3 regions of the Arthrobacter stackebrandtii genome follow, and region 3 is predicted to be linked to each of the others. Evidence: riboswitches for the same ligand, from Rfam matches in the RefSeq annotation. Region 3 holds a riboswitch; each other region holds the start of a gene.
The links. Region 3 has a riboswitch for thiamine pyrophosphate ahead of JOF48_RS17460 (3-oxoacyl-ACP reductase). Riboswitches for the same ligand answer to the same signal wherever they lie in the genome.

Region 1 (9,394 bases), 420 kb from region 3:
ACCGCCAAGACTGCCACCGCCAAAGCAGCTGCTGCCAAGGCCGCCGCCGCAGAGCAGGAACCCGCGGCAGCCGCCGAAAGCGCCGTTGTCGAGCCCTCCGACAAGCCCGCCAAGGCTCCGGCCCGGCGTGCCACGCGCAAGACTTCCTCGCCGGCCAAGTCCGCACCCGTCGAGGCGGCAGCGGAGCCTGCCGCTCCGGAGCCTGAAGCCGCGCCGGAACCCGAGGCTGCACCTGCGGCGCGCGTCCGCAGCCGCCGTGCCACTGCCAAGGCCGGCCCCGCCGCCACGGCAGTTGCCGCAGAGTCTCCGGCCGAGGCTGAAACTCCGGCCGCGGCGCCCGTTGCGGAACCCGCCGCCGTGGCGCCGGAAGCGCCCGCCGCAGAATCCGCTGGGGCCGAGGCCGACGCAGCCGACGTCCACGTGACGGAGTCTTTGTTCATGGAGCCTGCTGCCGGGATGTCGGCGCTGTTCCTGGCACCCGACCTCAGCCTGGCCGTTCCCGCCGCGGATGCTGACGAGCAGGATGCGCAGGACGAGGATGGCGACCGGCGCAACCGCGGCCGCAACCGCAACCGCCGCCCGCGCAGCAATGACGCCGAGCCTGCCGACGCCGAGGATGCGGGCGAGGACGCAGAGGACGCTGACCATGCCGAAGACGACGGCGTGACCTCCCGCCGCCGCCGTCGCCGCCGCCGCGGTGATGCCGACCTCGAGCTCACCGGCGGCAGCGACGAAGACCCGCCCAACACGGTCACCCGTGTCCGCGCACCGCGCACGCCGGCGGAGTCCAGCGCCAGCGCTTCCAACCGCGTCACGAGCCTGCGCGGCTCCACCCGCCTGGAGGCGAAGAAGCAGCGCCGCCGCGACTCCCGCGACTCCGGCCGCCGCCGCACCGTCATCACGGAAGCCGAGTTCCTGGCCCGCCGTGAATCCGTGGACCGCGTCATGGTGGTCAACCAGGCAGACGACCGCATCCAGATCGGCGTCCTGGAGGACGGCATCCTGGCCGAGCACTTCGTCTCCAAGACCCAGCAGGACTCCCTGATCGGCAACGTCTACCTGGGCAAGGTCCAGAACGTGCTGCCCAGCATGGAAGCTGCCTTCGTTGACATTGGCCGCGGCCGCAACGCCGTGCTCTACGCCGGCGAGGTCGACTGGGACGCCGCCAACCTCAACGGCCAGCCGCGCCGCATCGAGAACGCGCTCAAGTCCGGCGACTCCGTCCTGGTCCAGGTCTCCAAGGACCCGGTCGGCCACAAGGGCGCCCGCCTGACCAGCCAGATCTCCCTGCCAGGCCGCTACCTGGTGTTCGTGCCCGGTGGCTCCATGACCGGCATCTCCCGCAAGCTGCCCGACGTCGAACGCAACCGCCTCAAGCGCGTCCTGAAGGACCACCTGCCCGAGAACGCCGGCGTCATCGTGCGCACCGCGGCCGAAGGCGCTTCCGAGGAAGAGCTGACCAACGACATCAACCGGCTCCGCGCCCAGTGGGAGGGCATCAACAACCGTGCCTCCTCCACCAAGACGCTCGCCCCCGAAATGCTCTACGCCGAGCCGGACCTGACCATCAAGGTGGTCCGCGACGTCTTCAACGAGGACTTCACCAAGCTGATCGTCTCCGGCGAGGACGCCTGGGACACCATCGAGGCGTACGTGACCTACGTGGCCCCGGACCTGCTGGACCGCCTGGAAAAGTGGAGCAAGCCGGAGGACATCTTCGCCGCGCACCGCATCGACGAGCAGATCAACAAGGCACTGGAACGCAAGGTCTTCCTGCCCTCCGGCGGCTCCCTCGTCATCGACCGCACCGAGGCCATGACAGTGGTTGACGTCAACACCGGCAAGTTCACCGGCTCCGGCGGCAACCTCGAGGAAACCGTGACGAAGAACAACCTTGAAGCAGCCGAGGAAGTTGTGCGCCAACTGCGCCTGCGCGACATCGGCGGCATCATCGTCATCGACTTCATCGACATGGTCCTGGAATCCAACCGCGACCTCGTCCTGCGCCGCCTTGTCGAATGCCTGGGCCGCGACCGCACCAAGCACCAGGTCGCCGAGGTCACCAGCCTGGGCCTGGTCCAGATGACGCGCAAGCGCATGGGCACCGGCCTGCTCGAGGTCTTCGGCGAGCAGTGCGCCACCTGTGCCGGCCGCGGCATGGTCACCCACGAGATCCCCGTGGAGCACCGCCGCACGCACTCGCCCGCCGTTGAGGCTGCCGCCGCGCACGCCCCGCGCCAGGACCACCGCGAGTCGGAGCGCACCGCCAACCGCACCACCCGCAGCGAACGCAAGCGCAACCGCAACGCCCGTTCGCACCAGAACGAGAACGACGTGCACGAGGACAACCACGCCCCCGCGGTTGACGAATCCACGGAGGCCGCACGGGTGCAGAAGGCGCATGAAGCCCGCGCCGCGCTGGCCACCATCGCCGCAGCCTCCCACCATGAGCACGACGGCGGAGCCCAGGGTTCCGCTGCTGCGCCGGCTGACGCTGTGGCGGCGGATGTGACGGAAGAAAGCCACGACACCGCAACACTCACGCTGGGCGGGGAAGCCATCGAGCTGCCGCGCGGGCACCGCAGCGAAAGCAGCGATTTCGCCCAGTCCCACAACGCCGAGCAGGTGGCCGCCCTGGCCGGGCTGACCGAGGCACTGGACCAGCTGGCGGCACCGGAGCAGGACAGCCGGGGCACCGACGAGTCCGGCAGCCGCTCACGCTCACGCCGCAGCCGACGCAACCGCAGCGCACGCAGCGCCCAGGGCGGCGCCGACACCGCTGTGGAAACAACCGATGCCCCGGCAGCGGGCACGGGATCGGCGCCGCACAGCAGCGCCGAGGTTCCGGCCCAGGCGGCCGCACCGGTGAAGAAGAGCGCGGAGCCGATCATTCTCGGCGTGGGAGTCCCCGCATCCGAGCTGTAACGGCCCGCCGCAGCTGACCCGCAGAAAACAGCGAAATCCACTTTTATTACGTGGAATTCGCTGTTTTCTGCGGGTCAGTGTGCGTTTAACGGGTGGGCCGGGGCAATTTTGGCTAGGGTGGAGTGCGACACGGGGTGCCAGGCCACAAGGGCCGGCTGAGACAATACCCGTTGAACCTGCCCGGCTAGCACCGGCGAAGGGATGTCCCAATGACTGCAACAACACTTTTTCCGGCTGCCCGAGAAACACCCGCCACCACCGCCCGGAGACATCCCCGGATCGTGAGTATCGCCGGGTCCGACCCGTCGGGCGGTGCCGGCATCCAGGCGGACATCAAGTCCATTTCTGCCCATGGCGGCTATGCCATGGCCGCCATTACGGCGCTCACGGCCCAAAACACCCGCGGCGTGCAGCAGGTGCATGTGCCACCGGCAGCCTTCCTGCGCGCCCAACTGGACGCACTGTCCGCAGACATCACCATTGACGCAGTGAAGATTGGCATGCTGGGCAGTGCCGAGGTGATGGAAGCGGTGGGCGGCTGGCTGGCGCAAACCCGGCCGGCCGCCGTCGTGCTTGACCCGGTGATGGTGGCCACCAGCGGCGACGTCCTCATGCCGCCGGAGGCCCTGGCAGCCCTGCTGGCCCTCCTGCCGCACACAGACCTGGTGACGCCGAACATCCCCGAACTGGGTGCGCTGCTGGGGCGCCCCGAAGCCGGAGACTGGGCGCAGGCAGTGGCGCAGGGGCGCGAGCTTGCGGCAGCGCACAACGTCCGCGTTCTCGTGAAGGGCGGGCACCTGCCGGGCGAGGCCTGCCTGGATGCGCTTGTGGAGGCGGACGGCACGGTGCACGAGTTCACGGCACCGCGCATCCACACCGCAAACACGCACGGGACCGGCTGCTCGCTGTCCTCGGCCGTGGCCACGCTGCAGGCGCAGACGGGGGACTGGGTGGAATCGGTGCGCACGGCGAAGGCATGGCTGGTGGGGGCACTGGAGTCGTCGGCCGTGCTTGAAGTGGGGGCTGGCGCCGGCCCCGTCAACCATCTGCACGGGCTGTGGGGGAGTGCCGCCCCGGCCCTTGACTCCTTCAGCCGGTTGCTGTGGAACGACTGTGCGCCGCAGCGCCAGGCCATCTTTGGCCTGGAGTTCATCCGGGAGCTGGCGGCCGGCACCCTGCACCGCGACCACTTCGCCTACTACCTGGCGCAGGACGCGCTGTACCTTGGCGCGTACTCGCGCGTACTTGCCCGGGCCAGCGCCCTTGCGCCCACAGAGGCGGAGCAGAAGTTTTGGGCGTCGGGTGCCCAGGGCTGCCTGGATGTGGAGCTGGCACTGCACCGGGACTGGCTCAGCCGCTACCCGATCGAATCGCCCCAGGGCCCCGTCACCAAGCACTACGTGGACCACCTGCAGGCCGTGGCCTTTGCCGGGACGTACGGGGAGGTAGTGGCCGCGGTGCTGCCCTGCTACTGGCTTTATGCGGAGGTTGGCCGCGTGCTGCATGCCGACTATCTCAGGTACGACGGCGCCCACCCTTACGGAAGTTGGTTGGAAACGTACGCTGACGACGACTTCGCCCAGGCCACGGCCACGGCGATCGGCTTCCTTGACGGCGCGGCACGGAACGGATCGGGCGCCGAACGGGCCCGCATGAGGGAAGCCTTCGCGCATTCGGCACAGTACGAGGTGGACTTCTTCGATGCCCCGCACCGCCAGCTGGGGGCACCGGCCGCGCGCCCCTGAGGCCGCCGGACCGCCGGGGTGATTAAAAGCACCCGGCCTTCGGCGAAAAAGGCGGCGGGTCAGCGCCGGAAATCACCAATCCGCCTCCCGGGCACGCTACTGTAGTTCAGTACGGTTTCGAAAACCCCTTGGCGAAACTCCTGCAACGCACTGTTGCACGGGACCGCGGGGGGTTCGGAACCAGTGTCATTTGCTCCCGGAGCCGGAATTAGCGTATTCTTGATCTTCGGTGCTTACGCCAACACCTAGGGCAACCACTCCATGGCAGAACTCCATTGAGGTCCACGGCGTTGAGGCACATAGTATGCACTCCGCACCAGTTCAATTCCGAACTGCGGAAGCATGCGGTTGGCAGCGGTCAAACACGATTCGCAGCCGGCACAAAAACTTTGTAATAAACGTCGAGAGAAGTGAGTTCCCCAGTGGTGTACGCGATTGTCCGCGCAGGCGGCCGTCAAGAAAAGGTTTCCGTCGGAGACTACGTGACCATGAACCGCGTCCCCGGTGGAGTCGGCAGCACGTTTGAGCTGCCCGCTTTGCTCCTGGTAGATGGTGACAAGCTCACCACTGCTGCAGCGGACCTGGCTAATGTGAAGGTTACGGCTGAGAAGTTGGAGGACCTCCGCGGTCCGAAGATTGTCATCCAGAAGTACAAGAACAAGACCGGTTACAAGAAGCGTCAGGGCCACCGTCAGGAACTGTCCAAGGTCAAGATCACTTCAATCGCCTAATCTGGCGAAACAAGTTCGATCCTCTTAGAATCTTTTAGTAAAAAGGCAGGCATTTTCAAATGGCACATAAAAAGGGCGCGAGTTCCACTCGCAACGGTCGTGATTCCAACGCTCAGTACCTGGGTGTGAAGCGCTTCGGCGGTCAGGTCGTCAAGGCCGGCGAAATCATCGTCCGCCAGCGCGGCACCCACTTCCACCCCGGCGCAGGCGTTGGCCGCGGCAAGGACGACACCCTGTTTGCACTGGATGCAGGCGCGGTTGAGTTCGGCACGCGTCGTGGACGTCGCGTTGTGAACATCGTTGCAGCTGCGGTCTAACACCAAGGCCTAAATCAGTGGAGCGGACCGCTTGGTCCGCTCCACTGGCTTTTAACAGGCACCCCGGATCCACGTCGGAACCGGAACCCCCGGCACCAAGGGCAGGTCCCCTGCGGACTAGAATTGGTGCACCAGCGTAAATTTCAATTCAAGGAGAATTCATTGGCCAGCTTTGTTGACCGGGTTGTACTGCATGTATCCGGCGGGACTGGCGGCCATGGCTGCGTCTCCGTTCACAGCGAAAAGTTCAAGCCGCTGGGCGGGCCTGACGGCGGCAAGGGCGGCGACGGCGGCAGCGTCACCTTCCGCGTCAGCGACCAGACCACCACCCTCCTTGACTTCCACCATGCACCGCACCGCCGCGGCGGCAACGGCCAGCCCGGCATGGGCGACTGGCGCGACGGCAAGGACGGGGCGTCGCTGGTCCTTGAAGTACCGGATGGCACGGTCATCAAGGACAAGGAAGGCAACGTCCTGGCAGACCTCGTGGGCATCGGCACGGAGTATGTCGCTGCTGAAGGCGGCCAGGGCGGGCTCGGCAACAATGCCCTTTCCTCGCAAAAGCGCAAGGCCCCCGGCTTCGCCCTTCTTGGCGTGGCGGGCAGCGAAGCGGACATCGTCCTTGAGCTGAAGTCCATTGCAGACATCGCCCTGGTGGGCTACCCGTCTGCGGGCAAGTCCAGCTTGATTGCAGCCATGTCTGCGGCCCGGCCCAAGATTGCCGACTACCCCTTCACCACCCTGATCCCCAACCTGGGCGTTGTCCAGGCCGGCGACGTCCGCTTCACCATGGCTGACGTTCCCGGCCTGATCGAGGGTGCCAGCGAAGGCAAGGGCCTGGGCCACAATTTCCTGCGACACGTGGAGCGCTGCGCCGCCATTGTGCACGTCCTTGACTGTGCAGCACTCGAGGCCGACCGCGACCCCATCACCGACCTGGCCGTCATCGAGCGAGAGCTGGACCGCTACGCCGTCGACATGAGCTTCGCCGGATCCGACGGCGACGTTGTCCCACTCAACGCACGCCCCCGCCTCGTCGCCCTGAACAAGGTTGATTCCCCGGACGGCCGTGACATGGCCGAGTTCGTCAAGGGCGACCTCGAGGCCCGCGGCTACCGTGTCTTCGAAGTTTCCGCAGCAAGCCACGAGGGCCTGAAGCAGCTTGGCTTCGCGATGGCGGAAATTGTCACGGAAGCACGCAAGGCCGTCGCCGACGCGCCCGCCAAGGTCACCCCGGTGGTTCTGCGCCCCCGCGCCGTGAACGAGTCATCTTTCACCATCCGCCGCGAAGAGCGCAACCTGGCTCCCTTGTTCCGCGTCCGCGGCGAGAAGCCCGAGCGCTGGGTTGAGCAGACCGACTTCCAGAACGAGGAAGCCATCGGCTACCTGGCAGACCGCCTGGCCAAGGCCGGCGTCGAGAAGGAACTCTTCAGGATGGGCGCCACCCCCGGCGACACCGTGGTCATCGGTGGCGACAACGGCATGATCTTCGACTGGGAGCCCACCATGATGGGCGGCGCCGAGCACCTGGCCGCACCGCGCGGCACGGACCTGCGCCTCCTCGACCTGGGCGACCGCCCCACGCGCGCCCAGAAGCGCCAGGAACAGCAGGACCGCCGTGACGCCAAGGCCGCCGCGCGGGCCGAGATGGATGCCGAGCGCAAGGCAGGCATCTGGACCGAGCTGAACAACCGCCATGAAGTCAAGGCCAAGGTCATCGACGCCGAACTGGCTGCCGAGGGCGACTTCGACGACACAGGTGCAACGCAGAACTAATGGGAACCAAGGGACAAGACCAGGGCGCCACCCTCCGTTCACGCTCCGACATGGCCGCTGCGGCCCGGATCGTGGTCAAGGTGGGGTCATCGTCGTTGACGTCAGTGGCCGGCGGCATCTCCGAGGAGGCGCTGTGGAAGCTCGTTGACGTGCTGGCGCTGCGCCAAAAGACAGGAACCGAGATCATCCTGGTCTCCTCCGGCGCCATCTCTGCCGGGTTGCTGCCGCTGGGCCTGGCCCGGCGGCCCAAGGACCTTGCCACGCAGCAGGCGGCGGCCAGTGTGGGGCAGGGCCTGCTCATGGCCCATTACAACCAGGCGTTCAGCGCCCACGGCGTCACGGCGTCGCAGGTGCTGCTGACGGCGGAGGACCTCACCCGGCGGCACCAGTACGTCAACGCCCACCGGGCATTGGAGCGGCTGCTGCACTTGGGCGTGGTGCCCATTGTCAACGAGAACGACACCGTCGCCACGCATGAAATCCGCTTTGGCGACAACGACCGCCTGGCCGCGCTGGTGGCACACCTCGTCAAGGCTGACGCCCTGGTCCTGCTCTCCGACGTCGACTCCCTCTATGACGGCCCGCCGTCCGAGGGCGCCACTCGGATCAGCCACGTGGATTCGCCCGAGGACCTCGAAGGCATCGTGATCGGCAGTGCCGGCAAGGCCGGCGTCGGCACCGGAGGCATGGCCACCAAGGTCCAGGCCGCCATGATCGCGGCGGAAACAGGCATTCCCGCGCTGGTGACCTCCACCGAACATGCCGGCGCGGCGCTGGCGGGAGACGACGTCGGAACCTGGTTTGGCATCAACGGCAACAAGCGCCCGGTGCGCATGCTGTGGCTGGCCCACCTGGCAGACATCCGGGGCCGGCTGGTCCTGGACGACGGCGCCGTGCGGGCTGTGGGGGAGCGGCACAAATCGCTGCTCCCGGCCGGGATAACGGCTGTCACCGGGGACTTCGACGCCGGTGACGCGGTGGAGATCAGCGATGCCCGCGGCAACGTTTTTGCCCACGGCCTGGTCAACTACCGCCATTCGGACCTGCCACAGATGCTGGGGCGCTCCACCAAGGCGCTCGCCAAGGAACTGGGCCGCGAATTTGAACGTGAAGTGGTCCACGTGGACGACCTCGTGCTGCTCGGGCACTGACTCCCGGCGGGACTGGCTGCAAGCTGCGCCACAGCGCACCCTGGCCGGGTGCCTTAGACTTGTGCCATGACTGAGCAGATTGTTGAACAAAATGTTGCCGCCGAGGTTCAGGGCATCACCGACCGCGCCCGCAGGGCTTCCCGGCGCATGGCCGGGGCCAACCGGGCCTGGAAGGACAAGGGCCTGCGTGCGATCGCCAAGGCGCTGCTGGAGAACCAGGAACGCATCCTTGCCGCCAACGCACTGGACCTGGCCGCCGGCCGCGAGAACGGCACCTCCAAACCCATGCTGGACAGGCTGGCCCTGACCGGCCCACGCATCCAGGACCTTGCCGACGCGCTGGAAAACCTGGCCACGCTGCCCGATCCCGTGGGCAATGTGGTGCGCGGGCAGACGCTGCCCAACGGCCTGCGGATGCGCCAGGTCAACGTGCCCATGGGGGTGGTTGCCGCCATTTACGAGGCCCGCCCCAACGTCACGGTGGACATCGCAGGCCTGGCGCTTAAGAGCGGCAACGCCGTGGTTCTCCGCGGCGGCACGGCTGCGGCAAACACCAACAAGGCCCTCCTGGACATCCTGCGCGACGCCCTGGACCGGGTGGGGCTGCCCGCCGACGCCGTGCAGTCCGTGGACCAGTTCGGCCGGGCCGGCGCCAACTTGATCATGAAGGCCCGCGGCGCCGTGGATGTGCTCATTCCCCGCGGCGGCCGGGAACTCATCCAGACAGTCGTCAACAACTCATCCGTCCC
Region 2 (9,394 bases), 2.4 Mb from region 3:
TGGTCCGGGCGGCCGTGGAGGGCAGGGAACGCGGGGTCGCGGAGGGCGGGGTCGGTGGTGCTCACGGGTGGTTCTCCTTGGTGGGTGTTGTTGTCCGGCGGGTTGTCCGGCGGGAGGCAGGGCTGGTGGTTTGCATGGCTGTGGGGCCCTCCGGTGGGGCCAACCGCCAGGGGCAGGGCGGAGGCGGCTTACTTGTTAACGCCGGCGGTGAGGCCCTCGCGCAGGTAGCGCTGGCCGAACAGGAACACCACGAGGGCGGGGATCATGGACAGCACCACCCCGGCAAGGACGGTGGCAACGGAGCCGGTGCCCATGTTGCCCTGCAGCGAGACCAGGCCCAGGGGCATGGTGAAGTTTTCCTCGCTGATGGTCATGATGAGCGGCCGGAAGAATTCGTTCCAGTGGAAGTTGAAGGCGAGAATGCCCACAACAGCCAGCCCCGGCCAGGCGAGCGGCAGGTAAACGGAACGGAAGGTGCGCAAGGGGGATGCGCCGTCGATCGCGGCGGCCTCCGCCAGCTCACCCGGCAGCCCGATGAAGAATTGGCGCATCAGGAAGGTGCCGAACGCCGTCGGAATGGCCGGCAGAATCAGGGCCAGCAGCGTGTCCGAGAGGCCCATGCCGCGGATCAGCATGAAGACCGGGACGATCGTGACCTGCATGGGGACCATCATGGTGGCCAGGACCACGCTGAACAGCACACCGCGGCCCTTGAAGTCGATGCGGGCAAAAACATAGCCGGCGAGTGCCGCAGTGAACATCTGGCCCACAGCGATGATGCCGGTGACCAGCGCCGAGTTCCAGATCAGCAGCCACATGTTGACCTGCTTGAACACGTCGGCATAAGAGTTGAAACTCAGGCCGGAGAAGAAGGATCCTCCGCCTCCCAGGGATTCGGTGGGCGGGCGCATGGACGTCATGACCGTCCACACCACGGGGCCAAGAGTCAGGAATGTTGCAACGATGAGGATGGCTGCGCGGCCTGCGGTGCGCCCGGTGATGCGGACCTTCTTGCGGGGCGGCAAGGCGCCGCGGCCGGGGACGGGATTGCTTTCTTTCACGGAAATGGTGGTCATGGCACTGTCCTAGTTGTAGTGCACGAAGCGTCGTGAGAGGCGGAATTGGATGGCCGTCACCAGCATGATCAGCAGCGTCAGCACGATGCCGATGGCGAAGGCGCGGCCAAAGTCGAGCTGCTTGAAGGCTGTTTCATAGATGACCATGACGGCCGTGCGGGTGGAGTCGCCGGGGCCGCCGCGGGTGATGACGTACGGCTGGTCAAAGATTTGCAGGGCGGAGATGATCGCCATGACGCTGGCCACCAGAAGCGTGGGGCTGAGCAGGGGCAGCGTGATGTTCTTGAACTGCTTCCAGCCCGTGGCCCCGTCAATGGAGGACGCCTCGTACATTTCAGTGGGGATGGAGCTGAGCCCGCCAACGATGAGCAGGAACGTGAAGCCGAAGTTCTGCCAGACGTAGACCAGGATGATGACCACCATGGCCCCGCCCTGCGATGTCAGCCACGGCACTGCCGGGATGCCCACCAGGGCGATGACCTGATTGACCAGCCCGAAGTTCTGGTTGAACAGGTAGCTCATGATGATGGACACGCTGGAGGCCGAAAGCACCAGCGGCAGGAAGAACGTGGAGCGGAAGAAGGTGCGCAGCCAGTTGGGCATCTTGGATTGGATGAGCACGGCCAGGCCGATCGAGACGCTCAGCTGCAGGGTCACGGCCACCGCCACGAAGCCCACCGTGTTCAGGAACGCCCTGCGGATGGTGGGGTCGGCGCCGATGGAGACAAAGTTGTCCACGCCCACGAATTCCGGGGCGCTGATGATGTCCCAGCGGAAGAATGCCAGGGTCAGTGAGGCGACGATGGGCACCAGGGTGAAGATGGCGATGCCGATGATGGTGGGGGCCAGGAACAGTGCGGCGAGGCGTTTGCCTCCCTTGTCCCTGCCGGATCCCTGCCCGGTCCCGGCATTCTTGGCCGCCGGCACCTTGGCGCCGGCACGGGTTTGCTCGACTGTGGTGGACATTAGACCCTCCTCATGGCGAGCTCGAGGTCACGCTGGAGCGTGGACATGGCCGGCCGGATATTGGCGGCGGAGCCGGTCACGGCGCCGAGGACATTTTTGATCAAGGCGCTTTCGACGGCGGCCTGCTGCGGCGGTGCGGGGATGGGACCGGAACTGGGGAACTTGTCCAGGGTGTCGTAGAAGACCTGCCAGTGGGCCGGCCCCTTGCCCGAGTACAGTGCCTCATTCACCATGGAGCGGCGGGTGGGCGTGGTGTTGGGGTTGGGCATGGCCAGCTCCATGGCCTCCTTGGATGCACAGAACTTGATCCATTCCCAGGCCTCGTCCTTGCGGGTGGAGGTCTTCATGATCGCGTAGCCGGCTGCGCCAAACTGGTGCCGCTGGGTCCGCCACTTCGGGAAGAACTGCACATCGAAGTCGTTTTCGCCCATGCCGGCCTCGTGCAGGCCCTCGACCCAATAGCCGCCGGCAGGTGTGGTGCCAATGAGGCCCGAGGCGAACTGTGCCACGAGCTCGTTGCCGCCGCCCTGGGCCGGGCTGGTGCCCAGACCCTCGGCGACCAGGGTGCGCAGGAATTCGAAGCTCTCTGCCACCTTGGGGTCCTCGGCGTTGGGCTCAAGCCACTGGTAGCCGCCGGAGCGCATGCCGCGGGTGGGGTCGTTGGCATAGAAGGAGTCCCAGAACCAGCTTCCGCCGGTGCTGCGCGTCTCCTTCAGGAAGCTTGTGTCGTTGACGTACAGCCACGGCACCACACCGCCGAAGAGCCGGTTGGTCCAGTAGTACGGCACAAACTGCTTGCCGCCGGTCTTTTTCATGGCCGTGAGTGAATTGTAGAAGTCGTCGTGCGTCCAGTTGTCCGCAGGGCGGGCCAGGCCTGCCTTGGCGAAGGCACCTGTGTTCATGTACATGTTGGCGCTGTTGAAATCCAGCGGAAGCTGGAACAGGCTGCCCTGGTACATGAACGCCTCCACCAGGGAAGGGTGCACGTCGTCAAAGTAGTCCTGCACGTCCGTGCGGTCCCGCTTGACGAACGCGTCCAGCGGCTCGGCCAGGCGTTCGGCGAACAGCTGGGCGCCTTCCGTGGCCACCAGCACCACATCCGGTGAGGTTCCGGCGGCAACCATGGTGAGGATCTTCGCGAAGAAGTCGCCCCAGTCGGCGCCCTGGATGGCCTGGATCCGCACCTTGATGTTCGGATGGGCGGCAGAAAAAGCCTTGACCAGGTTGGCGCGGCTGGCAGCGTCCTGCGCATTGCCCAGGATGGCAACATTGAGCGACTCCGAACCCCGCCCTGGGATGTCTGCTCCTGTCAGCCGGGGCCAGCTTGCCCCGACTGCACCGACCGCGCCAACGCCGAGCAACCCCAGCATGGCCCGTCTTGTTACGTCACTCATGTTGCCTCCTCGCAACTTCCTAACTCGTGTTAGGAAGCATGACAGACGAACCTAACACGTGTCAAGCATGATGCAGGTCACAAAAGAAGCCCGCTGCGGCGCGGATGCGCTGCAGCGGGCTTCCCGGATGAGAATTCCCTAGCCAAACACCGGGTTCCAGGTGCCAAGCACGACGGCGGTCCCCACCGACAAGGCGGCCAGCCCCAGACCGGCGGCCGCCACCCAGACGTCCAGGCGGGTGAAGGCCGACTCTCGGGCCCATGTCCGCGGACCGGCCCCAAAGCCCTTGGCCTCCATGGTGACCGCCAGCCGGGATGCCCTTCGCACCGCCTGAACCAGCAGCGCCATGGCCTGCCCGAGTTGGGACTTCATCCCGCGGAACAGTCCGGGCTCGCCGCCCACGCCGCGGGCACGGCGGGCCATGCCGAGGGTCTGCCACTCCGCAACAAGCAGGCCCACCAGGCGCATGGCCGCGAGTGCCCCGAGCACAAAGCGGTGCGGCAGCCGCAGCTTTTGGGCCAGTGCGTCCGCCAGGTCGGTGGGGTCGGTTGAAGCCAGCACAATGATGCCCGGCAGGGCCACCGCCAGGCCGCGCAAGGCAATCGCCACACCGGCCTCCACTGAACCGGTGGTGAACGTGACCGGCCCCAGCGAAAGCAGCAGCTCTCCGGTCTTGGGAGCCAGGAGCGCCGTTCCGTACCCCCCGACAACCGCTGCGAACAGAATGGGCCAACCGCGAGTGAGCAGCATGCGCAGGCTCAGCCCGGCCAGGGGCAGCAGTGCACACTCCAGCACCAGGGCCACCGTGGCCGACACCCAGTCGACGCTGAACAGCAGCACAATGGTCAGCGCCATGCCCGCACCCAGCTTGGACAGCGGGTTGGCACGGGCCAGCAGCGCGGTGGACCTCGGGGTGGCAATGATGTCCACACTCATGAGCGCACCGCCTTGATGCGATCCGCCGGGACGTCGATACCCAACATCTCAACGGCAGCGCAGGCCGGGGTGCCCAGGTCCAGCCGGGCGCCGCCCAGGGCGGCGCTGAAGGCGGCGTCATGCGTCACGGAGACCACGGCCGTCCCGGCATCCAGCAGCTCCGTCAGCAGCGACGCCAGTTCAGCCCAGGTATTGGCGTCCTGCCCAAAGGTGGGCTCGTCCAGCACCAGCACCTGCGGGCTCGCCGCCAGCACGGTGGCCACCGACAGCCTTCGCTTCTCCCCGCCCGAAAGCGTAAACGGGTTGGCCTCGGCCAGGTGTTCCAGGCGCAGGCGTGCCAGCAGCCCGTCCACCTGTTCCTCGCCGCGCCCCAGGATCCGGGGCCCAAACAGGAGTTCGTCCCGGACGGTGCCCGCCACAAATTGGTGTTCAGGTTCCTGGAAAACGGTGCCGATCCGGCTGATGAGCTGCTTGCCGCGCCACTTCAGCGGATCTGCGCCGGCCCCGCGCGCCAGTTCCGGCAGCGCCGAGAGCCGCCCGCCGGCAGGGGCCAGCAGCCCCGCCAGGGTCAGGGCCAGGGTGGATTTCCCGGCGCCGTTGGGCCCGGTGACGCTCAGCGCCTGCCCGGCAACCACCTGAACCTGGGGCACGACGGCGGCCGGAACCACCGGGCGCCGCTTCCGTCCCCTGGTGCGGGAGACCGCGAGGGCCTGCGCTTCCAGCAGCAGGTGCGCACCGGCGTCGGGTGTGGCAGTGCGGGGGCGCACCGCCGGGACGAACCCGGGGACCCAGATGCCGGCGCCGGCCAGCAGTTCCCTGCTCTGCGCGAGGACGGTGGCGGGAGGGCCGTCGAACAGCACGCCGCCGGGTTGGCCGAGGCCGGCTGGGGCGAGCACGATGATGCGGTCCACCACGTCGAGCCAAACCGAGACGCGGTGCTCCACGACAACCAGGGTTGCCCCGGTGTCGTCGAGGCTGCGGCGGACGGCGTCGCGGACTTCCACGACGCCGGCCGGGTCAAGGTTGGCGGTGGGCTCGTCGAGCAGGAGCAGCCCGGGGCGCATGGCCAGCATGCCGGCGAGGCCCAGACGTTGCTTTTGCCCTCCGGACAGGGCGGAGCTGGGGTGATCCAGGGGCAGGGTAAGGCCCACGGATTCCAGCGCTTCAGGGACGCGGCGCCAGATTTCCTCCCGCGGGACGGCGAGGTTTTCGGCGCCAAAGGCAACGTCGTCGCCAATGCGCGAGAGGACCACCTGGGCGTCCGGGTCCTGCTGCATGAGACCGGCACGGCCGCGTGATTCGGAAACCGGCCGGCCGTCGATGAGCAGTTCACCGGTCTCGTTGGCGTCCTCGTCCTGGCCCAGAACGCCGGCCAGGGCGTGGAGCAGGGTGGACTTGCCGGCGCCGGAGGGGCCCAGAAGCAGGACCCGCTCCCCCGGTTCAATGGCCAAATCAAGGCCCTGGACGGCGTGGGCGCTGCGGCCGGAGTGCTGCCATCCCCAGCCCCTGGCCGTGATGCGGGCCGGCGCCGCACCTGCCTTGGGGAGTGGGGCGCTTGCCACGTTTACACCACCCGTTCGGTGGCGGCGTTCCGCGAGGGCAGGTTGGCCAGGGCCCCCGTGCGGGCGAGCCCGCGCACCGCCAGCCAGGAGACGAGCCCGGCAATGACGGCCCCGGAAACCATGGCCAGGACGATGTAGACGAGCTTCCACTCCAGGGCCCAGGCGATGTTCCACACCAGTGAGTCGTTGATGCCCAGCGCCAGCCCCGCCAGTGCGCCGGCCAGCAGCGCAACGGGCAGGTTGAACTTGCGGTAGCGGAAGATCGCGAAGCCCAGTTCCGCGCCGAGGCCCTGGATGAGGCCGGACAGCAGCACGGTGAAGCCGAAGTGGGTGCCCAGCAGGCCCTCCACGGTGGCGGCGATCAACTCGCAGTACAGTGCCGCGCCGGGTTTGCGGATGACGAGTCCGCCAAGGACGCCGGCAATCAGCCAGCCTCCGCCGTACAGTGCCCCGATCGGCGGGAAGGCGACGGTGAAGGCGCTGACCACGCCGTAGCCGGCGGACCAGAGCCAGAAGATGACGCCGACGGCGACGCCGAGGACGGACACCACAACGATGTCCACGACGCGCCAGTTGCTGGGGCGCTTGGGTGTGTTGGTGCTTGGTTGGGCGGTGGCGCCCGAAAATGGCTTGCTCATGTTTCCTCCTTTGCAGGAGGGGCGGCTGCCTGCGGTATTTCCGCGCAGCCGAAGAGAACTCGACTCCCTTCGCCGGTACTAGCCGGAGCAGGTTCGAGGGTCTGCGGCGAACCGCACTCTCAGCGCCACTTCCCAATAACGGGTGGACGCTCCCCTGTCGTGTTTGAATTGCGGCTTCAGTTTACCCCCGGGCCCTGCACGCGGCCAATGCGCGGCGGCGCACCGTGCATTGCGGACCAAAAGGCGGGGCCCGCACCGAATGCTGCATTCGGTGCGGGCCCCGCCGTTCAGGCCGGCCGGCGTGGCGGGCGGATGCCTGCCACACCGGGGAATTACCCCTTCTTGCCGCCCCCGTTGGAGAGGCTGTTGCCCTGGGTGCCGCCCGGCTTCGTGATGTACGGGCCACTGCCCACGGGTCCTGTCGCGCGCAGCCCCAGTTCGTAGACAACCGGGAGCCCGTCGGCGCCGGGTGTGAACAGGATGCGCACCCCGGAAACGGGCTTGCGGCTGTGGGCCGGGGTGTTGGCATTGGCGTTCGGCTTCAGGGTTGCCTCCTGGAAGCTGGCAGCCGGGTCCAGGGCACCCCAGGTGACCCATTCGCCGTCGACCAGCAGCTGCAGGTCCCCCGCCACATGGCCCACGATGGCCACAGATTCCATGTGCACCGGCTCGTCCAGCAGGTACGTCATGTGCGAACCCTCAACAGGGGATTCGGCGGCTTCAAAGGCGGTGGCGATGCTGGCGTCGAAGGCGTTCTCGACGCCGGTGCCGTTGGCGCCGGGCACGTTGGTGCCCAGCTTGGTGGCGGCCGAGAATGCCTGGAACTCGCGGATCTTGATCCACTGGCCGCCCGGGTTTGTTGCGGCGGCGGACAGGCGGAAGTAGCGGGCGTTGACGGGCGTGTCGAAGCTCTGCTCGATGCGCGGCTTGCTGTCAAAGGTGCCGGCTGCGGTCCAGGTGGCCCCGTCCTGCGAGTACTCAACGCGGGCGTGGTAGATCATGTCGCCCGCACTGGAGTCGGAGTCGGCCTGCTGGATGAGTACCTTGCCCACCTCCTGCACGGATCCGAGGTCAAGGGTGACGCTGGAGCCCACGGACGGTGCCGCGTTGGACCACCAGAAGCTCTTGGGGTCCCCGTCAACCATGCGCGACGGCGTGTAGCTCTGGTAGGTGCCCAAGGTGCTGGAGGCGGTGCCCGGGTAATTCTCCGATGCCTTCACGGGCGTCAGGTTCAGCCAGGCATCGTAACGCTTGGCGGCCTCCGTGGTGAAGGTTTCAAAGAGGCCGTCGCCGACGGAGGGGATTATGACATTGGGTGTGATGCCAATGTTGTTCGGCCCCACGTCGGGGACGGTGGGCCGCTTGGCCAGGGCCATCTCGGCGCCCGCGGCAAGGGCGGCATCGGTGGCCGCCACGCCGTCGCCGGATTTGGTGGCTTCCAGCATCGTGACCTGCTCATCCATGGCCGCGGCCCAGTTGGCGGCGGCGTCGATCCACGGCTCGGAATCCGTGTAGAAGCCGGTCATGGCCATGGTTGAGAGGACTTCCGGGCCTGTCTTGATGACGGCCAGGCGGTCCTTCAACGGCTGCATCCCGGCCGTGTCGCCGGCGTCATAGGCCGCCCAGAAGGCGGCGATGTCGGCTGTCAGCGCGGGTGCCGTCTGGGAGCTGGGGCGGTAGGGCTTCCAGCTCTGGTTCAGGTCAACGAAGGTCTCCAGCGAGGCCCGGACTGCGGGGTCTGTTCCGGCGAGTTCGGAGATGATCGAGGACTGGGTGGTGGCGGGGCTGTAGGCCGGGCCGTTCCACGCGTAGTCGCCAAACCCGGCCAGCGCGATCATCGAGGAGTAGGGCTCAATCATAGGGTTGGAGGTGATGCCGTCAATGTGCTTGTAGAGGTTGGGGTCGCGGCCTTCCACGGGGTTCAGGAACAGGCGCCCGCGCTGGCCGTCGTTGACCGGCAGGTTGTCCCAGATGTAGAAGTGTTCGGCGTTGTAGGTGTCCACGGCACGTGTGACGGAGGCTTCCGTGATCTGGTCGGAGAAGACGCCCTCGCCGGTCCACTGGATGCGGATTGAGTCGTCCGTGGAGAGGCCGAACTGGTCCTTGTAGGCGTCGGGTCCTGAGCCGGCGTAGTTGGTGGGGACGGTCTGCAGCGGCTCCAGGCCGTGGACGTTGACGTAGTCGTTGACCAAACGGTTCAGGTAGAACGCCTGCCCCTGGGCCAGGCTGCGGAATCCGGGGAGCGTGAACTTGGCCCGGTCGGCGGCACAGTTGAGCCGCGGGTTGATGTCGTCCAGGGCGATGTAGAAGCTGCGCACGCCGATGCTGCGCAGCTGCTCGAACTTGGCCGTGGTGGCGTTGAAGTCGTTGGTGTCGGAGTAGCAGACGTCGTTCCCCGGGGACAGGGCAAACGTGAAGTTGACGTGGTTGGCGCTGGCCGTGTCCACGAGTTCCTTCAGCTTGGCCAGTTCCGCGGCGGGGTACAGTTCACGCCACTTGGCGCGCAGGTAGTTGTCGTCCTTGGGCGTGTAGATGTACGTGTTCATCTTGTGCTTGCCGTAGAACTCAAACTGGTCCAGGCGGGCCTGGTGCGACCACGGGATCCCGTAGAAGCCTTCGATGCCGCCTCGGATGGACATGAGCGGCCAGTCCCTGACGGTCATGGCCGGGGCTTCGCCGCCGGACACCACCTGGCCCAGGCTCTCCACGGCATAGAAGGTTCCCGTGGCGTCCCTGCCGTTGAGGACCAGGACGGGCTTGCCGGAGATATTGCCGGTGGCAATGACATAGCCGTCTGCGGCCAGCCCGTCGGCACTTGTGGA
Region 3 (9,394 bases):
ATCTCGCCCCAGCCGCCCTTCAGGAACGGCATGCCGCCGTAGAGGAAGATGAATGTGCCGATCACCGGCGGAATCCACGAGGCGCCCGGGAAATCCGGCACCGTGTAGCCGAGCAGGTGGCCCACCATGGGGCTGAAAACCAGTACGGGGATGCTCAGGATCAGCGAGAGCCAGAACCGGTCGCGGAACATCGCCACGCTGTGCCCGGCATGCTCGCCGTGCGAGTGGACGGCATGGTCGTCGTGGTCCCTGCCTGCGTGGTTCATGGTGGAATGGTCGACGCCTGATGGCTGCGTTTTCATGGCCGCATCACCGTGCTGGTGGTCGCCGTGGTGCTCTTGCATGACACTTCCTTTGCGGGGAGGGTGAACTATGCGTTGGGGGACGAGCTGCGGTGGCGGGACCTGATTCGTGCATTCTTGCGGGCGCGCGACGCGCTGCTTCACTGGCAACAGTGCAATCATACCCTACGGGGGTATATTCAGCGATAGTGGCAATGGCTTCCTTTGACACTTCCTGCGGGAGGGAGCGGCGTGGTGTGGCCAGCCGCTTCAGCATCATTGGGTCAGCACGCCGGGGCTGGGCGGGTCGCCGCCGGGCCTGACGGCTGCCATGGCCCTTGCCTGGAATTCACTGCCCAGACGGCGGCATCTCGTGCGAAATTCCTCCGGGCGGAGGTGCGGGCGTAGCTGATTTGGTTCGGGAAGACGGTGCGGGCGGTCCGCAGCACCCGCAGCGTTTGAATATACCCGTTGGAGGTTTGGGGCGTGAACGCGTCCTTGCCAGGCAGTGCCGATTCGGCGGCCTGGCAAGCAGCCAACGGATCGAACTTTCTGCTCAGCCCGATTGACCCCCTCGGCCCTCAGGAGGCAGCTCCCATGAAGTCACGTCCGGCTCCAAGTCAGACTGGGATGAACGCCTGATAGCATCATCACCGTGACCGGAGCCATGGTGATGCGCAAGCAAAATATAATGACCGCGAGTTTTTGAACCTTCACTTTGGGGGCAGGGATGCAATGAGACGGGGGTTATTCGATATTTCTTCACCAAACTCGGATCCTGCATTTCTGGCGGATTGTGGAGGATTTTGGCACTCCAGAACCCATGCGCCAATTATGATGGTCACTTTAGTGTGCTCAAATATTTTCCCGAGCACCTGCCGTGGTACGGCTGGTGGGAGTTATGACAACACTTTGGCACAGCATCCATGATCATAAATTATTACTGGTCGCTGGCTCTCCCTCTAACGCTTTGGATTTGGCATGCCGTATCCATGTTTAGAAGCAAAAAGTATCCGCTATTGAGCTTCACGCTGGCCCTGATATCTTGCATTTTTTGATCGCAGCCCTATGGGTCATCGCCGTTGTTGCCTATCCTCCGGAAAAAGAGTTCTCAATGGTTTACAGACCCGGCCACAAAGAACTAATTGAAAGTCTATTTTTAGCATTAATATTGTGGGTTCCAATGATGGCTCTCGAACCTTTACTATATTTTGCCAGGTGGCTCATGAAGGTTGGGAGGCCTTCGGTGAATGAAACGTCTTCTCAAGACGTAATGCATGAGTGATGTCCGGTCACTTCGGAAATGGGCATGGTTTGTGAGTTCAGGGCTCTGGAGGTGGGACGCCGGTCGGTAATCCGGTTCTTTGAGTTTTGGGCGTTTGTTCCAGTGGCTGCGCCATGGAATGGAAGGTTCCGAGAGATATCGAGCGCAAGATCGGTTGCCGCTCATCCATTGAACAGCCATATCAGGCATCCTGGGCATGGCTAAAACGGGAACACCTGCCAATCGCCTGGCGCAGCAGCCGAAGCGACTAGTGATCCCTGCTCGTGAACCTCACCGCCGCTGCCATCCCCGCAACAAGCGCCCAGCCCAGCAGCACCAGTGCACCGGTTCCCGCCGAAAGCACCGGGTCGGTATCGGGCAGGTAGAGGAGACTGCCGGCGCGGTCGGGCAGCCACCGTGCGTGCTCGGTGGCCGCTCCCACCAGCGGTGAGGCGAGTAGGACCAGCGCCAGCATCACCACCAGCGCAGGCATAAGGTGCCTCAGGAGCAAGGCAGCGGTATACGCCAGCAGCCCTGTCAGCAATAGATAGAGTGCAGCACCGGCGAGTGCCCACGGTCCAGCATCAGCGCCGGCCCCGGTGAAGCCCGTCGCCGAACGGGTGACAACCGCAGCCAGCAAGCCCGCGCCCAAGGCGGCCACGGCGGTGAGGGAAACCGCCATCAGTGCTGCCACGCTTTTCGCGGCAAGAAACACCATCCGGTTCGGAACCGCCGTGAGGGAGGTGCGGATCTGGGCGCCCGCGTATTCATGCGCCGCGGGCAGGATACCCAGCAGGATGATCCCCAGCTGGGCAAAAGGGACGGATGCCAGCACGGCATCGACCACCCCCGCGGATTCACGCAGTCCAGTGGCAGCCATGGCAGCGGAGATTGCGGCGCCGAGCACGACGGTGCCCGCCGCTGCAAGGACCGCCAACGGCAGTGTTCGCAGCTTTGACAGCTCAGCCAGGACCAGGCCACCCTTTGTCACGGCCATCTCAGGCATCCCGCCGATTGAACACAACACCGGAGACAACAAGCATCACGGCAGTCCAGCCGGCCATTACGATCGCGCCGGGGACGGGGTCCAGGCCGCCCTCGAGAACAAACTCACCGGGGAAGCCGAACAACTTTCGCCCTGCCAGGTCGGGAAGCCAGTGCGCCAGGGGAGTGAGCATCGAGAGCAGCAGCGAGAAGGAGACAACGGAACCGTTGGCAATGAGCACGATCAGCGGAATGATGCCGCTGCGTGCCAGCGCAGTGATGGAGAAGGCGAGCAGCCCCATCAATGCCCAGTACAGTGCGGTGCCCAGCGAACGGCTGACGGCATCGGCTGCACTGACCGTTTCGGTTCCGGCGTCCCCGATGATGGCCTGCGCAAGCGCGATGTTGCCGGGTATCGTCAATAGGGCGGCCAAGGCGACAAAGGTGAGGACCACCGCGGCCTTCGCCGTGAACAGGGACAGCCGTTGCGGCGCAACAGCCAGCGTGGTGCTGATTTGCCGTGCTCCGCCGGATTCTGCCCGGTCTGCCGTGTACTCGCTGCCGATGGCCGTCACACCGACCACCACGGCACCCACGACGCCGACAATGGGCATGGCCGCGAATCCCGCCTCAAAGGCGGACGTATCCGCAACCATCCCCGGCGTGCCAGCTGCCACGGCGCCGCGTACAGTAAACGCGTTGAGCACGGTGATTGCCGCTGAACCCAGCAGCGCCACGGCGATCCCTGCCCACGCCGCGGGAAGGGTGGCCGTCTTGCGGAGTTCGGCCAGGAAGAAGCGTCCGGTTCTCATCGCCGGGCCTCCGCACCGCCGGTGAGGGCGAAAAAGGCGTCTTCGAGCGAGGCGAAGCCTGCGGTCACCTGGGCGACACCCCCGTCAGCGACGACGCGGCCGGCCGTGATGACCACCAGGTCGTCGGCGATCTCAGCCACCTCGCCCATGAGGTGGCTGGACAGAAGGACTGTGCCGCCGGCATCAGCGTGGCCGCGCAGTAGCCTGCGAATCCAGCGGATGCCCTCCGGATCGAGCCCGTTGACGGGCTCATCAAGCACCAGCGCCTCCGGCTCGCCGAGCAGTGCCGCGGCAAGGCCCAGCCGCTGGCCCATGCCCAGGGAGAACTGGCCAACACGGGTTCTGCCGGAATCAGCTAGGCCCACTTGTTCGAGCACCTCGCCAACACGGCGCTGGGGGATGCCGCCGGCTCGTGCCACCCATGCCAGGTGGTTGCGGGCCGTGCGGGAGCGGTGGGCGCCCGACCCGTCCAGCATGGAACCGACCGTGCGCAGTGGATCTGGCAACTTGCTGTACGCCTGCCCGTTGACGAGGGCCGTTCCCGTGGTGGGACGGTCCAGTCCAAGCAGGATCCGCAGGGTTGAAGACTTGCCGGCCCCGTTGGGGCCAAGGAAGGCCGTCACCCGGCCGGGCAGGGCCTGGAACGAGACATCGGAGAGCGCGGCATGGGAGCCGTGGCGTTTGCTGAGTGAGTTGAATTGAAGCATGGTTCAATCCAATCTTGGCCCGGGTGTCCAGTCATCGGGCCAGGGACCTCACTTCAGGCGATGACATGCGACCCTGGTCCCTCAGACCCTGGTCCGAAGCCGGGAGCAGGCCGGGCGGCTAGCATGGTGGGATGGAAAATGACCGGCCCCTGTGGCGTTCACGCACAGGGCTGGTGGCAGCGGAAATCCTGCTGGCGCTGGCGATATTCATCCTGACAGTCGGCATTGACAGCCCCGCCGCTGCGGCCGCGGTCTTGGGCATCGCCGCAGCGGCCGCGCTTGTCGTCGTCATTGGGACCCAACTGCGGATCCGAACTGAACGCACGGTGCACGAGGATGCGGTCGCCGCGTGGGCGGGCGAGCGCGCAACCCAGGCCGAGCGCCTGCGGATTGCGGCGGAGCTCCACGACCTTGTCTCCCACGGGCTGGGACTGATCACAGTCCGTGCCGCCGCCGCGCGCAGCGTTCAGGGGCCCGCAGGCGAGACGGAACGGGGCCAAGCCCTGGCGGACATCGAAGAGGCCGGGCGTGAAACGACCACCGAGCTGCGCCGCATGCTCCAGCTGCTCCGCGAACCGGGCGCGGCACCGCTGCGCCCGGCCGAATCACTGGCAGACCTGCCCTCGATCATCCGGTCGGCGGAAGACGGCGGGCTCAGGGCCACCCTGGCCGTCGGGGACCTCGGCCACACGGCCCCGGGAGTGCAGCTCACCGTTTGCGCCGTGGTGCGAGAGGCACTCAACAACTCATTGCGGCATGCCGGCCCGGCCCGCGCGGAGGTGGAGCTGCGGCGCGAAGGTGGGATGGTCGTCGTCGTGGTTCAGGATGGAGGCCCGCAGGATGGCTGGCAGCCGCAACCCGGCGCCGGACACGGCCTCGACAACCTGCGTGAACGGCTCGCACTCTTGGGCGGCACGCTCCACACGTCCTCCACCGGGCAGGGATTTACGCTGACCGCCCGCATTCCCGACCAGGGGCGCCCATGACCGCCGGGCCTGCCGCACCCGACATCCGGGTGGTGATTGCCGACGACCAGCCTTTGTTGAGGCACAGCCTGGCGCTGCTGATCGGCGGGGCGCCGGGTATCGCCGTTGTCGGGGAGGCCGCCTCCGGAACGGAAGCTGTCAGCGTGGCAAGGCAGCTGGCCCCCGATGTTGTCGTGATGGACATCCGCATGCCCGGCGGCGACGGCATCCAGGCCACGCGGGAGATCACCTCCGACCCTGCACTGTCAGGCTGCCGGGTGCTGGTGCTGTCCATGTTTGAGCTGGATGAATACGTCTACGGTGCGCTGCGGGCCGGCGCCAGCGGTTTCCTGCTCAAGGATGCCCACCCGGACCAGCTCCGCGACGCGATCCGGCGCACGCATGCGGGGGAGTCCCTGTTTGCCCCGGCCATTCTCACGCGGCTCGTGGAAAATTTCGTGAGCAGGCCCGCCGCCCCCGCGACAGGGCCGGGACGGCTCACGGCCCGTGAAGTCGAGGTGCTCACGCTGGTGGCGCGGGGCCGCTCAAATGACGAGCTCGCCGCGGAACTGTACATCTCGATCAAGACGGTCAAGACCCATATCGGAAAGCTGCTGGCAAAGTTGCATGCCCGCGACCGCGCCGGCTTGGTCATCGCCGCCTACGAACACGGGCTGGTCACCGCCGGCCGTACTTCCCCCTGACGCGGTCCGTGCCCGCTCCGTGTGGCTCAGGCGCGGGGCTGCGGCGGCTCGCTGGCGGTTGTTTCATCCATGGCGTCGGGGAAGGCGTGTTGAATCAGCTCGCTGGTGGGTTCCCTGCTCATGATCAGCTGCTGGTAGCTCTCGGCGGCCCCGGCAACCGGGCCAAATCCCGACCGCAGCCACCACGGCCGCCACGGCCCAGCCTGCCCGCCGGATCGCTTCACACTTTTCCGCTGCCATGACGCCCCCCGTTGTTGGTCATTTATCCAACCATAGGCGGCAACCGCGCCCGCAGTCTGCCCTCCCATGCTGTTTCGGCCCCGTGGACGGTGGATAATTGTTCTCGATTGCCGTCAGGCACGCATACACCGACTCTTAGGGGACACATGTCTACGCTGAAGCAAAAACTCAAGACCGACGTCGTTGCACACATGAAGGCCGGCGACAAGGTTGCCCTGACCACCGTCCGCAACGTCCTCGGTGAAATTGAGACCAAGGAAAAGGGCGGCAAGACGCCTGTGGAGTTCGACGACGCCCAGGTCACCGCGCTGTTGCAGAAGGAGGCTGCCAAGCGTCGCGAGACGGCCGCGATCTACACGGAGGCCGGCGAGGCCGACCGCGCGGCGGCAGAAGTCGCCGAGGCAGAGGTCATCGAGGCATACCTGCCCAAGCCGCTCACGGCCGAGGAGGCAGCCGCCATTGTTGACCGGATCATCACCGGCCTGGAAGAGAAGCAGGGCGCACTGTCCATGAAGCAGATGGGCTTGGCCATGAAGCCGATCACCGCCGAAATCGCCGGCCGTTTTGACGGCAAGGCCGTTTCCGACATGGTCCGCAAGCGCCTGGCGTAACAACCGGCACCGGCTTGCAGGCCCGATTGCGGGGCCGGCAGGGATTGTGGCTATACTCGCTTGCAGTGACACGGGGTGCCCCGAAACGGGGCTGAGAGAACACCCGTTGAACCTGATCTAGTTAGCACTAGCGAAGGGATGTCCTGCTGGCCTTTTGCGCGCCTGCGCTGCCATGCAACCCATCTCTTTGCCTTTCAAAGGTGGAGACCCATGCACATTTCCGAACAAATCGTCCTCGTCACCGGCGCATCGCGCGGACTCGGCGCAGCCATTGCCAGGGCATTCCTGGATTCCGGTGCCCGGGTGGTGGTGAATTACCTCAACAGCGCCGGACCGGCGCACGACCTGGCTGCGACGGCAGGGGCCGGCCGGGCCGTGGCCCTGCAGGCCGACGTCACCGATCCCGGCCAGGTGGCCGCCATGCTTGCCACGGCGCAGGACCACTTCGGTGCCCCGGTGACCACGGTCGTCAACAACGCACTGGCGGGTTTCTCCTTCAACGGGGACGCGCGCAGCAAGGCGGGGGAGCTGTCATGGGAGGAACTGCATGCCCAGTTCTCCGGCACGGTCCGCGGCGCGCTCAACACGGTCCAGCAGGCGCTGCCGGGCATGCGCCGTGCAGGGTTTGGCCGGGTGGTGAACATTGGCACCAACTTGTTCCAGAATCCCGTGGTGCCGTACCACGACTACACGGCGGCAAAAGCCGCCCTGCTGTCGCTGACCCGCACGCTTGCGGTGGACCTCGGCCCGGAGAACATCACTGTCAACATGGTTTCCGGCGGGCTGCTGCGCACCACCGATGCCAGCTCGGCCACGCCGGAGGAGGTTTTTGACCTCATTGCTTCAAGCACCCCGTTGCGGCGCATCACCACGCCCGCCGAAATGGCCGATGCCGCGCTCTTCTTTGCCTCGCCCTGGGGGCGCTGTGTCACCGGCCAGAATCTGGTGGTCGACGGCGGCCTGGTGATGAACTGATGCCCGGGGCACCCGCCAGACAGCTCCACCTGAACGCCTTTGTCCACGGCTGCGGGCACCACAATGCCGCGTGGCGCAGCCCAAGGGCAAGGCCCGCGGATCTGGTGGACCACGCTTATTGGACCAGCCTTGCACAGACGGCGGAACGCGGATGCTTCGACGCCGTGTTCCTGGCGGACGGCCAGTCCCAGGGCGACATCACCCACGGCCCGCTGTGGAACCTCGAACCCCTGACCCTGTTGTCGGCCATGGCGGCCGGCACGGAGCGGATCGGCCTGGTGTGCACCATCCCGGCGTCGTTCTACGAGCCGTTTCCCGCGGCCCGGATGTTGGCCTCGCTTGACCACATCAGCGGCGGACGGGCGGGCTGGAATGTGGTGACCTCCATGTTCGACGCGGAAGCACAGAATTATGGCATGGACACACTGCCCGTGCATGCCGAACGGTACGGGCGGGCGGCCGAGTTCGTCCAGGCCGCCCTGGCCCTGTGGGACTCCTGGGACGCCGACGCCATCCGTGCAGATCCCGCGGGAGCCTACGCCGACATGTCCAAAATTCGGCCCGTGCACCACGAGGGCCGGCACTTCCGGATGGCCGGGCCGCTCAACGTGCCTCGTTCCCCGCAGGGCCGCCCCGTCCTGTTCCAGGCAGGCGCTTCCGAGGACGGTCGCAATCTGGCGGCACGCCATGCCGAAGGTGTGTATTCCGTTGCAGCGGACCTGTCGAGCGCACAGCAGTACTACCGGGACGTCAAGGCCCGCGCCGCCCGTGCGGGCCGAGATCCGGGCCAAGTGGTGGTGATGCCGGGTCTAGTCAGCTACATCGGCAGCACAGCCAAGGAGGCCGCTGCTGCACGGGCGGAATTGGACGGGCTGGTGCCGGTGGCCCAGTCGCTGGCCCAGCTGGGTAAGTTCATCCAGCAGGACTGCATCAGCTGGGAGCTGGACGCCCCCGTCCCGCGGCTGGCACCGGCGTCGGAATTTTCCGGTCCGGCGGGCAGGTATGCCACCATCCTGCGGCTGGTTGAGACGGAACGACCCACGGTGCGCCAGCTGTTGGATCGGCTGGCGGCCGGAGGCGGCCACTGCACCATGGCCGGCACCCCCGAACAGGTTGCAGACGGGATCCAGCACTGGTTTGAGAATGGGGGCGCGGACGGCTTCAACCTGATGCCGCCCGTCCTTCCCGGGTCCCTGGAAGAATTTGTGGACCGCGTGGTCCCGCTGCTGCAGCGTCGCGGGCTGTTCCGGAACCGGTACACAACCCGCACACTGAGGGGGCACCTGCTCGGTGTGGACGCCTGAGGGGTCAATCCCACCGGTCGTGCTGACGCAATACGACGTCACAAGTCCTCCTGATTCGTTGGCCCAGACGCCCAGCTACGCGGCACTTCTGCCCGCAAACGACTAGCAAAAAATTGGCTGGGCGACACACTTATCAGTGAGTGGGCAGTTTCACTTTTCAGTTGACAAATCAGCCACCAGAATCAGGCGACAGTGAATTTGAGTGGACGGAGCCGACAAGTATGTTGGGGAGTTTCATCGTTGAAATATACGTGACTAGAATCAGCGCCCCCTATTGGAGTGGGAGGCCGAGTGAACTCCAAGCATATTTCGGCTCCGAGCACGGCAGACCTTGTGATTGTTTTCTGCACGCCGTTTCCCCGCCATGGTGATCGTTCTTTCGACAGTCAAAAACCTAGGCAGGAAGCGGCGTGTGGACGTTAAGGCGCGCGAAAAACACCCACGGAAGAGTCACAAGAGCCCAAATTTGCTGAATTTGGGGAGAAAAGGGGGAGTTGGCCGTTCTTGCTCATAAACGTCTCTGACCCGCAGAATGAAACCGCGGGTC

Region 1: it holds a riboswitch for thiamine pyrophosphate, as region 3 does, so the genes downstream of both, thiD (bifunctional hydroxymethylpyrimidine kinase/phosphomethylpyrimidine kinase) here and JOF48_RS17460 (3-oxoacyl-ACP reductase) in region 3, are expected to answer to the same signal.
Region 2: it holds a riboswitch for thiamine pyrophosphate, as region 3 does, so the genes downstream of both, JOF48_RS06555 (ECF transporter S component) here and JOF48_RS17460 (3-oxoacyl-ACP reductase) in region 3, are expected to answer to the same signal.

Annotation. Positions count from the first base shown of each region.
Region 1 covers NZ_JAGIOI010000001.1:3,556,741-3,566,134, forward strand. The annotation lists gene JOF48_RS15550 (Rne/Rng family ribonuclease) at 1-2,925, shown strand, start outside; TPP riboswitch at 3,046-3,144, shown strand; gene thiD (bifunctional hydroxymethylpyrimidine kinase/phosphomethylpyrimidine kinase) at 3,135-4,670, shown strand; gene rplU (50S ribosomal protein L21) at 5,093-5,401, shown strand; gene rpmA (50S ribosomal protein L27) at 5,461-5,718, shown strand; gene obgE (GTPase ObgE) at 5,881-7,494, shown strand; gene proB (glutamate 5-kinase) at 7,494-8,645, shown strand; gene JOF48_RS15580 (glutamate-5-semialdehyde dehydrogenase) at 8,712-9,394, shown strand, end outside.
Region 2 covers NZ_JAGIOI010000001.1:1,569,737-1,579,130, forward strand. The annotation lists gene JOF48_RS06525 (glycoside hydrolase family 32 protein) at 1-65, opposite strand, end outside; gene JOF48_RS06530 (carbohydrate ABC transporter permease) at 189-1,076, opposite strand; gene JOF48_RS06535 (carbohydrate ABC transporter permease) at 1,086-2,042, opposite strand; gene JOF48_RS06540 (extracellular solute-binding protein) at 2,042-3,436, opposite strand; gene JOF48_RS06545 (energy-coupling factor transporter transmembrane component T family protein) at 3,575-4,372, opposite strand; gene JOF48_RS06550 (ABC transporter ATP-binding protein) at 4,369-5,934, opposite strand; gene JOF48_RS06555 (ECF transporter S component) at 5,937-6,572, opposite strand; TPP riboswitch at 6,620-6,738, opposite strand; gene JOF48_RS06560 (glycoside hydrolase family 84 protein) at 6,905-9,394, opposite strand, start outside.
Region 3 covers NZ_JAGIOI010000001.1:3,981,614-3,991,007, reverse strand. The annotation lists gene JOF48_RS17500 (heavy metal translocating P-type ATPase) at 1-344, opposite strand, end outside; gene JOF48_RS17495 (hypothetical protein) at 1,814-2,551, opposite strand; gene JOF48_RS17490 (ABC transporter permease) at 2,544-3,341, opposite strand; gene JOF48_RS17485 (ABC transporter ATP-binding protein) at 3,338-4,048, opposite strand; gene JOF48_RS17480 (sensor histidine kinase) at 4,180-5,034, shown strand; gene JOF48_RS17475 (response regulator transcription factor) at 5,031-5,717, shown strand; gene JOF48_RS17470 (hypothetical protein) at 5,744-5,941, opposite strand; gene JOF48_RS17465 (GatB/YqeY domain-containing protein) at 6,104-6,568, shown strand; TPP riboswitch at 6,630-6,724, shown strand; gene JOF48_RS17460 (3-oxoacyl-ACP reductase) at 6,779-7,543, shown strand; gene JOF48_RS17455 (LLM class flavin-dependent oxidoreductase) at 7,543-8,847, shown strand.